Regions from separate parts of the Duganella hordei genome, predicted to be linked through region 2. Evidence: predicted binding sites of a transcription regulator. Region 2 holds the regulator's gene; the other holds the start of a gene.
What was found. Region 2 encodes LexA, which represses DNA repair genes until DNA is damaged. Its sites were predicted from a motif close to ACTGTATNNNNATACAGT; they were not measured.
Positions count from the first base shown of each region.

Region 1: ABWW33_RS14820 (VRR-NUC domain-containing protein) is a predicted target of LexA. The motif match lies at 1,412-1,429, and genes of this name have one in related genera.

Region 1 is NZ_BPWI01000005.1:371,141-376,543, reverse strand. It holds gene ABWW33_RS14835 (GGDEF domain-containing protein) at 1-483, shown strand, start outside; gene ABWW33_RS14830 (hypothetical protein) at 487-696, shown strand; gene ABWW33_RS14825 (phasin family protein) at 768-1,331, shown strand; gene ABWW33_RS14820 (VRR-NUC domain-containing protein) at 1,453-3,093, shown strand; gene ABWW33_RS14815 (helicase C-terminal domain-containing protein) at 3,090-5,403, shown strand, end outside.
Region 2 is NZ_BPWI01000027.1:19,769-25,171, reverse strand. It holds gene ABWW33_RS31165 (replicative DNA helicase) at 1-877, opposite strand, end outside; gene rplI (50S ribosomal protein L9) at 999-1,451, opposite strand; gene rpsR (30S ribosomal protein S18) at 1,486-1,776, opposite strand; gene priB (primosomal replication protein N) at 1,792-2,097, opposite strand; gene rpsF (30S ribosomal protein S6) at 2,128-2,514, opposite strand; gene lexA (transcriptional repressor LexA) at 2,755-3,393, shown strand; gene ABWW33_RS31135 (hypothetical protein) at 3,427-4,026, opposite strand; gene ABWW33_RS31130 (tetratricopeptide repeat protein) at 4,054-4,818, opposite strand; gene ABWW33_RS31125 (hypothetical protein) at 4,918-5,403, opposite strand, start outside.

The sequences.
Region 1 (5,403 bases), on a different contig from region 2:
AACCGCCGCCACCTGCACAACCAGCTGCTGGAAACGGAAATCTCGCGGGCCCAGCGCTACCGGCTGAGCCTGACCGTCATCATGTGCGACCTGGATCACTTCAAGGCCGTCAACGACACCTACGGCCACCACGGCGGCGACGCGGTGCTGCAGCGCTTCGCCACGCTGCTGCAATCGATGACGCGCGACAGCGTCGACAGCGTGGTGCGCTACGGCGGCGAAGAGTTCCTGCTGATCCTGCCGGAAACCGACCTGGCCGGCGGCGAGCTGCTGGCCGAGCGCCTGCGCCAGGCGCTGGCCGCCGCGCCGGTCGAGCACGACGGACGCCGGATCGCCGTCACGGCCAGCTTCGGCGTGGCCAGCGTGGACTTCGCCAGCGCCACCCACACCGCTCACCTCAACATGATCGCAGCCGCCGACGATTTGCTGTACGCTGCAAAAAACGGCGGCCGCAACCGCGTCTGCGTGCGACAACTTGCCTGAATCATGAGAAAAATCAAACACTCCGCGATGTGCGCCCTGCTGCTGGGCCTGTCTTGTGCCAACCTGAGCGCAGGCCCCGCGCCCTGGTACAAGTGGCGCAGCAAGATAGACGGCTACCTCAGCTGTTCGCAAACGCCGCTGGGGCCGGGCTGGGAAAAGGACTCCGGGCCCTACAAAGATAGCCGTTGCGAAAAGCTGGTTATTGCTAAATAATGGGGCTGCAACAACAGGGGGAACCCCGGGGCATCATCAGCTACATCCCATCGTCATCATGAGGAGACTGTATGTTTACAAATCCCGAACAATTTGCCAACGCCACCAAAGCACTGTTTGAGTTTCAGCTTGAAACCTTTAATGCCCTGACCAACAAAGCCGTGCAAGGGGTCGAGCAAGTCGTCGCCCTGAACATGGCCACCGCCAAATCCAGCCTTGAAGACGGCCTCGCCGCCGGCAAGGAAATCAGCCAGACCGCCGATCCGAAAGCCGCCATGAGCCTGGCCGCCGCCAAAGTGCAGCCCGGCATGGCCGGCGCCGCGGCCTACAACCAGCAGCTGGGCGTGATCATCGCCGAGATCCGCGAAGAATTCACCCGTGCCGCCGACGCCCACATGACCGAAGCCAAAAGCACGCTGAGCGCGCTGATCTACGACGTGACCAAGAACGTGCGTCCCGGCTCGGAAAACGCGGTGGAGATCGTCAAGAAAGCGATCGACAACGCCTTCACCGGCTACGAACAAGTGACCAAGGCCACCAAGCAGGCGGTGGAAGCGGTGGAAACCCAGATCGCCAAGGCCAGCGCGCTGGTCGAGCAAACCACGCCCAAGGCCGCCAAGGCCGCGAAAAAATAAGCGCAGCAAGCTCCCCCATCAGCCAGGCCTGCGCGCCTGGCTTTTTTATTTTGCTGGGCAAGCAAGGCGGAACACGATACACTGTACATAAACACAGTTAATCGCCCGCAACTCCCCCGCAATGATCAAAGTTCTTGAAAATCCGTTGTATTACCTGGATAACTTCCAGCGAGTACTGACGTGGATAGGCGACCGCTACGACGATCTGCTGACCGCCGAGGAACGCGATTTCATCACCTCCTTCCCCACGCTGCCGCAAGCCTCGCGCGCGCTGTTCGTGCGCATGGTCATGCGCAAAGGCACGGTGTTCCGCGCCAGCAAACTGGTGTACGCGGAAATCGGCAGCACGCACGAGGCCGCCCGTCCGCTGGCGGCGCTCGGCCTGATCGAGGAAGATCCGCTGGTCGATCTGGACCAGCTGTTCGACCTGCTGCAAAAGCCGGAGATCGGCAAGATCTTCCAGCTGGCGCCGCACGTCAAGCACCTGCGCAAGGCCGAGCAGCTGGAAGCGCTGCGCGAACACTTCGACGGCCAGCACCGCTTCTCCGGCTGGTACCAGGGCTCGGGCGACCACGCCTACCGCAACCTGGCGCAGGAACTGTGCGACCGCCTGCGCCTTATCTTCTTCGGCAACTACCACCAGGACTGGACCGAGTTCGTGCTGTCCGACCTCGGCATCTACCAGTACGAGAAAGTGGAGTTCTCGCCGGCCGCGCGCGGCTTCCGCAACCGCCGCGACATCGACGATTTCCTGGCATTGCACCGCTGCCACGAACGCTTCATCGAAGGCGACGATCCGGCCGCCGTCATTGCCGCGCTGCCGCCCTGCCCGGACGACAACGAATGGCTGCGCAGCCGCCGCGACAAGCTGACCTTCCAGATCGCCCAGCATCTGGAAAAGCTGGCCGACTGGAAGGCCGCGCACGCGCTGTACGCCGGCTGCAACTATCCCGGCGCCCGCGCCCGCGCGGTGCGCGTGCTGGAAAAGGACGAGCAGCCGCGCGCCGCCTTCGAGCTGCTGCAGACGGCGCTGGAGCAACCGGAAAGCCCGGCCGAACAACAGCAGCTGCTGCGCATGGCGCCGCGCCTGGCGCGCAAGCTGGGCCACGCCAAGCCGCCGCCGGCGACTGCCGCGCAGGCGCTGCGCATCGACCTCAGCCTGCCGCCGCCGGCTGAACCGAACTACGTTGAATTCGTCGTGCGCGACCACCTGACGCGCGCCGACGCGCCGGTCTACTACGTGGAAAACTCGCTGATCAATTCGCTGTTCGGCCTGCTGTGCTGGGACGCCGTGTTCTGCCCCATCCCCGGCGCGTTCTTCCACCCCTACCATCGCGGTCCGGCCGACCTGCACAGCGCCGACTTCCAGCGCCGCCGCGCGCAGCAGTTCGCGGCGGCGCTGGCGCAGCTGGACGGCGAACAGTACCGGGCCACCATCCTGGCCAACTACGCCGCCAAGGCAGGTATCCAGTCGCCCTTCCTGTACTGGGACGCGATCGACGAGGAATTGCTGGTCCTGGCGCTGGACTGCATCCCGGCGCTGCACCTGCGGCGCGCCTTCGAGCGCATCCTGGAGGACATCAAGGCCAACCGCAGCGGCTTCCCGGACCTGATCCAGTTCTGGCCGGCCGAGCGCCGCTACAACATGATCGAAGTGAAAGGTCCCGGCGACCGCCTGCAGGACAACCAGCTGCGCTGGATCGCCTATTGCGCCGCGCACGAGATGCCGGTGTCGGTCTGTTATCTGCAGTGGGCGGCATGACGCAGTCCGCCCGCTACACCGTCGCCGTGCGCGCGCTGTGCGAGTTCACCGCCAAGACCGGCGACCTCGACCTGCGCTTCACGCCGTCGCCCACCGCGCAGGAAGGCATCGCCGGCCACGCGGTCGTGGCCTCGCGCCGCGACGACGATTACCAGACCGAGATCGCGTTGAGCGGAGAATGCGGCCCGCTGCGGGTGCGCGGCCGCGCCGACGGCTACGACCTCCGCGCCAACCGGCTGGAGGAAATCAAGACCTATCGCGGCGACCTGAAGAAGATGCCGGACAACCAGCGCGCGCTGCACTGGGCACAGCTGAAGGTCTACGGCCACCTGCTGTGCCAGGACCAGGGCCTGCGGAAGGTCAACCTGGCGCTGGTCTACTTCGATATCGGCAGCCAGAAGGAAACCCTGCTGCACGAAGAGCACACGGCGGCCGGCCTGCGGGCCTTTTTCGAACATCAGTGCGGCCTGTTCCTCGACTGGGCACAACAGGAGATGGCGCACCGCGCCGAACGCGACCTGCAGCTGAAGGCGATGCGCTTCCCCCATGCCGATTTCCGCCCCGGCCAGCGCCAGCTGGCGGAGGCCATGTACAAGGCCAGCAACCGCGGCGTATGCCTGCTGGCGCAAGCGCCCACCGGCATCGGCAAGACCGTCGGCAGCCTGTTCCCGATGCTCAAGGCCAGCGCCGAACACGGCGTCGACAAGGTGTTTTTCCTGGCCGCGAAAACCTCCGGCCGCCAGATGGCGCTGGACGCGGTCGGCGTGATCCGCAGCGGCGCGCCGCTGCTGCCCTTGCGCACGCTGGAGATGGCGTCCAAGGCCAGCGCCTGCGTCAACCCGGACAAGGCCTGCCACGGCGAGTCCTGCCCGCTGGCCAAGGGCTTCTACGACCGCCTGCCGGCCGCGCGCCAGGCCGCGCTGGACATCATGCGGCCGCCGGCCGAAGGCAACGGCCCCTCCCTCGCGCTGGACCGCGACACGCTGCGCGCCGTGGCGCTGGCGCACGAGGTGTGCCCGTACTACCTGAGCAGCGAACTGGCGCGCTGGTGCGACATCGTCATCGGCGACTACAACTATTACTTCGACATCAGCGCCATGCTGCACAGCCTGACCTTGCTCAACGACTGGAAGGTCAACGTGCTGGTGGACGAGGCGCACAACATGGTCTCGCGCGCGCGCAAGATGTATTCGGCCGACATGGAGCACGCCGGCCTGCGCCTGCTGCGCAAGGCGGTGCCGGAGGAATTGAAAAAGCCGCTGGACCGCGTGCACCGCCAGTGGAACCAGCTGGAAAAAGACCAGTCCGCCGACTACCAGTCCTACGCCACGCTGCCGGAAAAATTCATGGGCGCGCTGCAGACGGCGGCCACCGCCATCTCCGACTACATGGCCGACCATCCGGCCTACGTCGACGCCGACCTGCAGAACTTTTACTTCAACGCGCTGCTGTTCGCGCGGCTGGCGGAAACCTTCGGCGAGCACGCGCTGTTCGACATCGAAAAATCCGAAGGCGCGCGTGCCAGCCACAGCAATTCGGTGCTGTGCATCCGCAACATCGTGCCCGCGCCGTACCTGAAGCCGCGCTTTGAAAGCACCCATGCCACGGCGCTGTTCTCGGCCACGCTCAGTCCCTGGAACTACTTCGGCGACATGCTCGGCATGCCGGACACCACGGCCTGGGTCGACGTCGAATCGCCCTTCGTGGCGGAGCAGCTGTCGGTGCAGGTGGCCGCGCACATCTCGACGCGCTACCAGCACCGCCAGCAGTCGCTGCGGCCGATCGCCGAGCTGATGGGCGCGCAGTACCAGCGCCAGCCGGGCAACTACCTGGCTTTCTTCAGCAGCTTCGACTACATGGAAAAGGCCGCCAACCAGTTCGCCGAGCATCATCCGCAGGTGCCGGTGTGGCGCCAGTCGCGCCGCATGGATGAGGCCGAACGCGCGCAATTCCTGTCCCGCTTCACGCTCGACAGCGAGGGCATAGGCTTCGCCGTGCTGGGCGGCTCCTTCGGCGAAGGCGTCGATTTGCCGGGCGCGCGGCTCATCGGCGCCTTTGTCGCCACGCTGGGGCTGCCGCAGATCAACCCGGTCAACGAGCAGATCCGCCAGCGCATGGACGCCATCTTCGGCGCCGGCTACGACTACACCTACACCTTCCCCGGCATGCAGAAGGTGGTGCAGGCGGCCGGCCGCGTGATCCGCACCCAGTCCGACCGCGGCACCGTCTACCTGATCGACGACCGCTTCGGCCGGCCCGAAATCCAGCAGCTGATGCCGGCCTGGTGGCGCATTGAATCGAACGGCGCCA
Region 2 (5,403 bases):
TCTTCTGGATGGCGTGCGTCAGGCGCGGCCAGTCCTCGTCGTTCAGGCGGCCGGTGCGCAGGCGGTGCTGGTCGAGCTGGCCGACCGAGCCCAGCATACGCATCGCCAGCTGGGCGCCGCCCATCTCCATCGAGAAGATCGCCACCGGCAGGCCGGCCTCGATGGCGACGTTTTCGCCGATGTTGACGGAGAATGCGGTCTTGCCCATCGACGGACGGCCGGCCACGATGACCAGGTCGCCCGGCTGCAGGCCGGAGGTCATACGGTCGAGGTCGATGAAGCCGGTCGGCACGCCGGTGATCTCGGACTGGTTTTCACGCGAGTACAACTCGTCGATGCGCTCGACCACCTGGGTCAGCAGCGGCTGCACGGCGGTCCAGCCGGCGGCGCCGCGGGCGCCCTGCTCGGCGATGGCGAAGATCTTCGATTCGGCCTCGTCGAGCATCTGCTTGACTTCCTTGCCCTGCGGGCTGAACGCCTGGCCGGAAATCTCGTCGGCCACGGTGATCAGCTGGCGCAGGATGGAACGGTCGCGCACGATCTCGGCGTAGCGGCGGATGTTGGCGGCCGACGGCGTGTTTTGCGCCATCGCGTTCAGGTAGGCCAGGCCGCCGACGTCCTCGGCCTTGCCCAGCTGGGTCAAGGTTTCAAATACGGTGATCACGTCGGCCGGCTTGGAGCCGTTGATCATCTTGACGATCTGCTCGAAGATGATGCGGTGGTCGTAGCGGTAGAAATCTTCCGGATGCATCATGTCCGCGATGCGGTCGAACGCGGCATTGTCGCGCAGCAGGCCGCCGATGACGGACTGTTCTGCTTCGATGGAATGCGGCGGGACGCGGAGTGAATCTACTTGCGGATCGGAAGGGGCGTTCATGGCGCGAATTATACCTGCTTGTTTGTGCCATACTACAAAATTATGACGAGAAAAAAGCCGGGCTAGCCCGGCTTTTTTCTCGATGTTGCAAGCTTGGCAGGCGTTGCCGCCCGCTCAAATCTTAGGCAGCTTCGCCTACGACAGCAACGGTCACTTCCACCACCACGTCGGTGTGCAGAGCAACGCTCACCGGGTGCTCGCCCACGGTCTTCAGCGGACCGGTAGGCATGCGCACGGCAGCTTTTTCAACGGCGAAACCAGCTTTGGTCAGCGCTTCAGCGATGTCGAAGTTGGTGACGGAGCCGAACAGACGGCCGTCGACACCAGCTTTTTGCGAAACGTTCACGGTCATGCCGTTCAGTTTCTCGCCTTGGGCTTGCGCGGCGGCCAGTTTGGCGGCAGCAGCTTTTTCCAGTTCAGCGCGCTTGACTTCGAATTCAGCAACGGCCGACGCGGTAGCGCGGCGAGCCATTTTTTGCGGAATCAGGAAGTTACGTGCGTAACCGTCTTTAACTTTAACGACTTCACCCAGGTTGCCCAGGTTGACGACTTTTTCTAACAGAATGATTTGCATAGTTCTTCTCCAGGATCTTATCTAGACTACGCAATTAAGCGTGGTGCAGATCGGTGTAAGGCAGCAGCGCGAGGTAGCGGGCGCGCTTGATTGCGGTGTCAACTTGACGCTGGTAGTGCGCCTTGGTACCGGTCAGACGTGCTGGCATGATTTTGCCGTTTTCCTGGACGAAGTCCTTCAGGGTGTCGACGTCTTTGTAGTCAACTTGTTCAACGTTTGCTGCGGTGAAGCGGCAGAACTTCTTACGTTTGAACAATGGGTTTTGTTGCTTGCGCTTTTCTTTCAGCTTGAGCTTGTTTTTGTCGAACTTTTTACCGAATGCCATTTTAGGCTCCTGTATTTAAATTGAGCTGTCTGGGACAGCACTAAAATCAATGATGTGAAACACCAGGCTTTTGCTATTGCGATTCTTCTTGTTCAGAAAACCGGTGAACTGATACATGCCTGCCAGTGGCGCCTGACTGAAGCGGCCTGAAATCTCGCCCGCGGCAACCGCGGAAATTTCAAACTCGCTCAATCGGGCAATGCCCGCCTCCATCTGCTGCGACCGGTGCTGCAGGACAGCGTTCACGATCGGCATGCCGGCCGGGGTATAGCGCAAGGCGTCCCGTTCGGCGATCAAGGCGATGAATTGGCTTACATTCACTGGAGCTGATTCAGCCCGGTTCTGAAACAATTAGGCCGCAGGAGCAGCAGCGGCTGCTGGAGCTTCGGTGCGATGCGATTTCGCTGCATCTTCACGTTGTACCGACTTCATCATCGGCGAAGGAGCGGTTTCCGCTTTCTTCATCTTGACGGTCAGGTGACGCAGCACGGCATCATTGAATTTGAAGGCGGTTTCCAGCTCGACCAGGGTCTCGTTGTCGCATTCGATGTTCAGGCAGATGTAGTGTGCTTTAGCCAGTTTCTGGATCGAGTAAGCCATCTGACGACGGCCCCAATCTTCAACACGGTGCACGGCGCCGCCGCGGGTCGTTACGGTGGTTTTGTAACGCTCGATCATGGCGGGCACTTGCTCGCTCTGGTCCGGGTGGACGATAAATACTATTTCATAGTGACGCATGCAAACTCCCTTAAGGACTGTGAATATAGCCCACCCTGGCGTCAAGACAGGTGTGGGAAGAGGTAAGCCCGCGACTATATCAGCTTTTGGGCCAAAAAACCAGCCCCGGCCCGCCGCCGAAATTCCCCGCCCTATGAGGCCGCATGAATTTATTTCGCCCAAAGCAACAAATCCTCTTGCATTTCCTCTCACACTGTACAAAAATACAGACTGTCTATATACACAGGCCCAACGGACTCTATGATCAAGCTCACCGCACGACAGGAACAAATTCTCAATCTGATCAAGGATGCCATCGAAAACACCGGCTTCCCGCCGACCCGTGCCGAGATCGCCAATGAACTGGGCTTCAAATCCGCCAACGCGGCCGAGGAGCACCTGCAGGCGCTGGCGCGCAAGGGCGCGATCGAGATCGCCGCCGGCACCTCGCGCGGTATCCGCCTGCTGGGCGTGCATGCCGAGCCGGCGATGCCGAAGGTGCCGCCGTCGCTGATGATGTCGCTGCCGCTGATCGGCCGCGTGGCCGCCGGCTCGCCCATCCTGGCGCAGGAAAACCTGGAAACCAGCTACAGCGTTGATCCGGCGATGTTCTCGTCCAAGCCGGACTACCTGCTCAAGGTGCGCGGCGAATCGATGCGCGACGCCGGCATCATGGATGGCGATTTACTTGCGGTGAAGAAGGTGGACAGCGCCAAGAACGGCCAGATCGTCGTGGCCCGCATCGGCAACGACGTCACGGTCAAGCGCTACCGGAAGACGGGATCCACGGTGGAATTGTTGCCGGAGAATCCGGACTTCAAGATCATCAAGGTCGATCCGGAAGCGGACGAGTTCGCGCTGGAAGGCCTGGCGGTCGGCCTGATGCGCAGCTGGCACTAAGTTCGCGCCAGCTGCCCGGACGCCGCTATGGTCTTAGCGGCGGTTGTCTGCGGTCGGACGCTGGCCAGGCATGGCGCTGCCGACAACATAGGAAGCCATGCCGTTGTCGCTGTTGTTGACCGAATAGTAGTTCTGTTTGAAGTGCTTGACGTAGCTCGGGTCCTTCAGGAATTCCGAGGTGGCCTGCGCCCACAACTCCGCCTTGACGTCCAGCGCCTGCGCCTTGCGCTGCATCTCCATGGCGATCTCGGTATAGGCCATATCCATGCGCGTGGCCGCGACCTTGCGCTCGGCATCGGTCATCACCGCCGCCACGTCGGCCGGAATGGCTTTGCCGGCCGGCAACAAGGCGTTATAGCTGCCGATGAACTGGTTGTAGCACTCGCTCCATTCAGCGATATTGTTACGCACCTGCTTGACGCCGTCGCGGGAAGCGGAATGGGACGGCATCACCGGCTCGGCGCAGTTGGCCTTGGCGGCCAGGTCGGCACCGTCGTAGCGGCTGGTGTAATAGTCGATGTCCGCCTGGTGCGCGCGGCGCTTGGCCACGATCTGGTCCACATCGGTCGTCCCCGCAGCCCAAGCCTGCGTGCCCATCACGATCATCAGACCAGCAATTATTGCAACTCTCATCGTTTACTCCCGGTTATCACATCGTAGTTATTTGGTGCTCTTGCCCATGATAGAACTGCCGACCCGCATGTTCTGGTCCCAGTTCTGCTGCTGGTCGGTTTCCGCCTGGCGCTGGGTCAGCGCGTTCTGGCTGCGGGCGCTGGCGGTCTTGACGTACTCGGTGGTCTTGGCTTCCCAGGCTGCCTGCGCCAGGTTCACGCTGTCGGCCTGCTTCTTCGCATCGGCGCCGGCGGCCGCGTAGGCCTGGTCCATGCGCGCGATGGACTGGGCAAATTCGGCATCCGTCATCAGGTTGGGCAGGTCGGCCGGGATTGCCTTGCCGGCTGGCAGCAGGCTGTTCAGGTTCTTGACGAAACCGTTGTAGCAGGCCAGCCAGGCGTCGACGTTGACGCCGACCGCCTTGATGTCCCTGACATTGGTGGACATCGCTGGAATGTCCGGCTTGACGCAGTTGAACTTGCTCAGCGTAATATCCGAGCCGTCGTACTTGTTGGCGTAGTAGTCGATCTGGCTCAGCTTGGCCTGGCGCTGCGGCGTCATCTGCAAGGCCGCCTTGGCGTCGGCCACGCCAGCGTCGGCGGCCTTCTTGAACAGCTCGTCGCCCTTGGCCATGTCCACCGCCGTGCCTTCGCCGTACCAGTACAGTTCGCCCAGGTGGAATTGCGCGACGGCGTTGCCGCCGGCGGCCAGCTTGGCGTAGATCGGCAGCGCGCGGGTGTAGTCCTTGGCGGCCATCAACTTGTCGGCATCGGCCAGCTCATCCGCCAGCACGCTGCCGCTGACCAATACCATGCACAACCCGATTATCGACGAAGCTTTCATGTCACACCTTTTTAGTTATAGTCTGAAAAACCAAGTGTATAACCAAACTTAAGGATTTGGCAAAACAATTCAGTGCTTGACCGCCAGCGTGGGCACCGGACCCGACGCGCGCGCGGTCGAGGCGCCGTTGCGGGCCTCGGTCTGCTGCACCAGGGCGACCTGCTGCGTGCGGGCGTTCTCGGTGGCGACGAATTCGTTGGTCTTGGTTTGCCAGGCTTCGCGGGCGGCCATGATCTGGTCGGCGCGCTGCTTGCCTTCGGCGTAGACGGCGGCGTAGGCGTGATCCAGCCGGGACAGTGCCTGCTTCAACTCGTCGTCCGTCATCAGGTCGACCAGGTCGTCCGGAATGGCTTTGCCGACAGGAAGCACGTCGTGCAGTTTTTTGACGAAACCGTTGTAGCAAGCCATCCAGGCGTCGATGCCGGCGCCGACGGCCTTGATGTCCTGCTTGGTTTCGGAGCGGGTGGGAATGTCGGGCTTGACGCAGTTGAACCTGGCCAGCGCGACATCGGCGCCGTCGTAGCGCTGGGTGTAGTAGTCGATGTCGGACTGGCG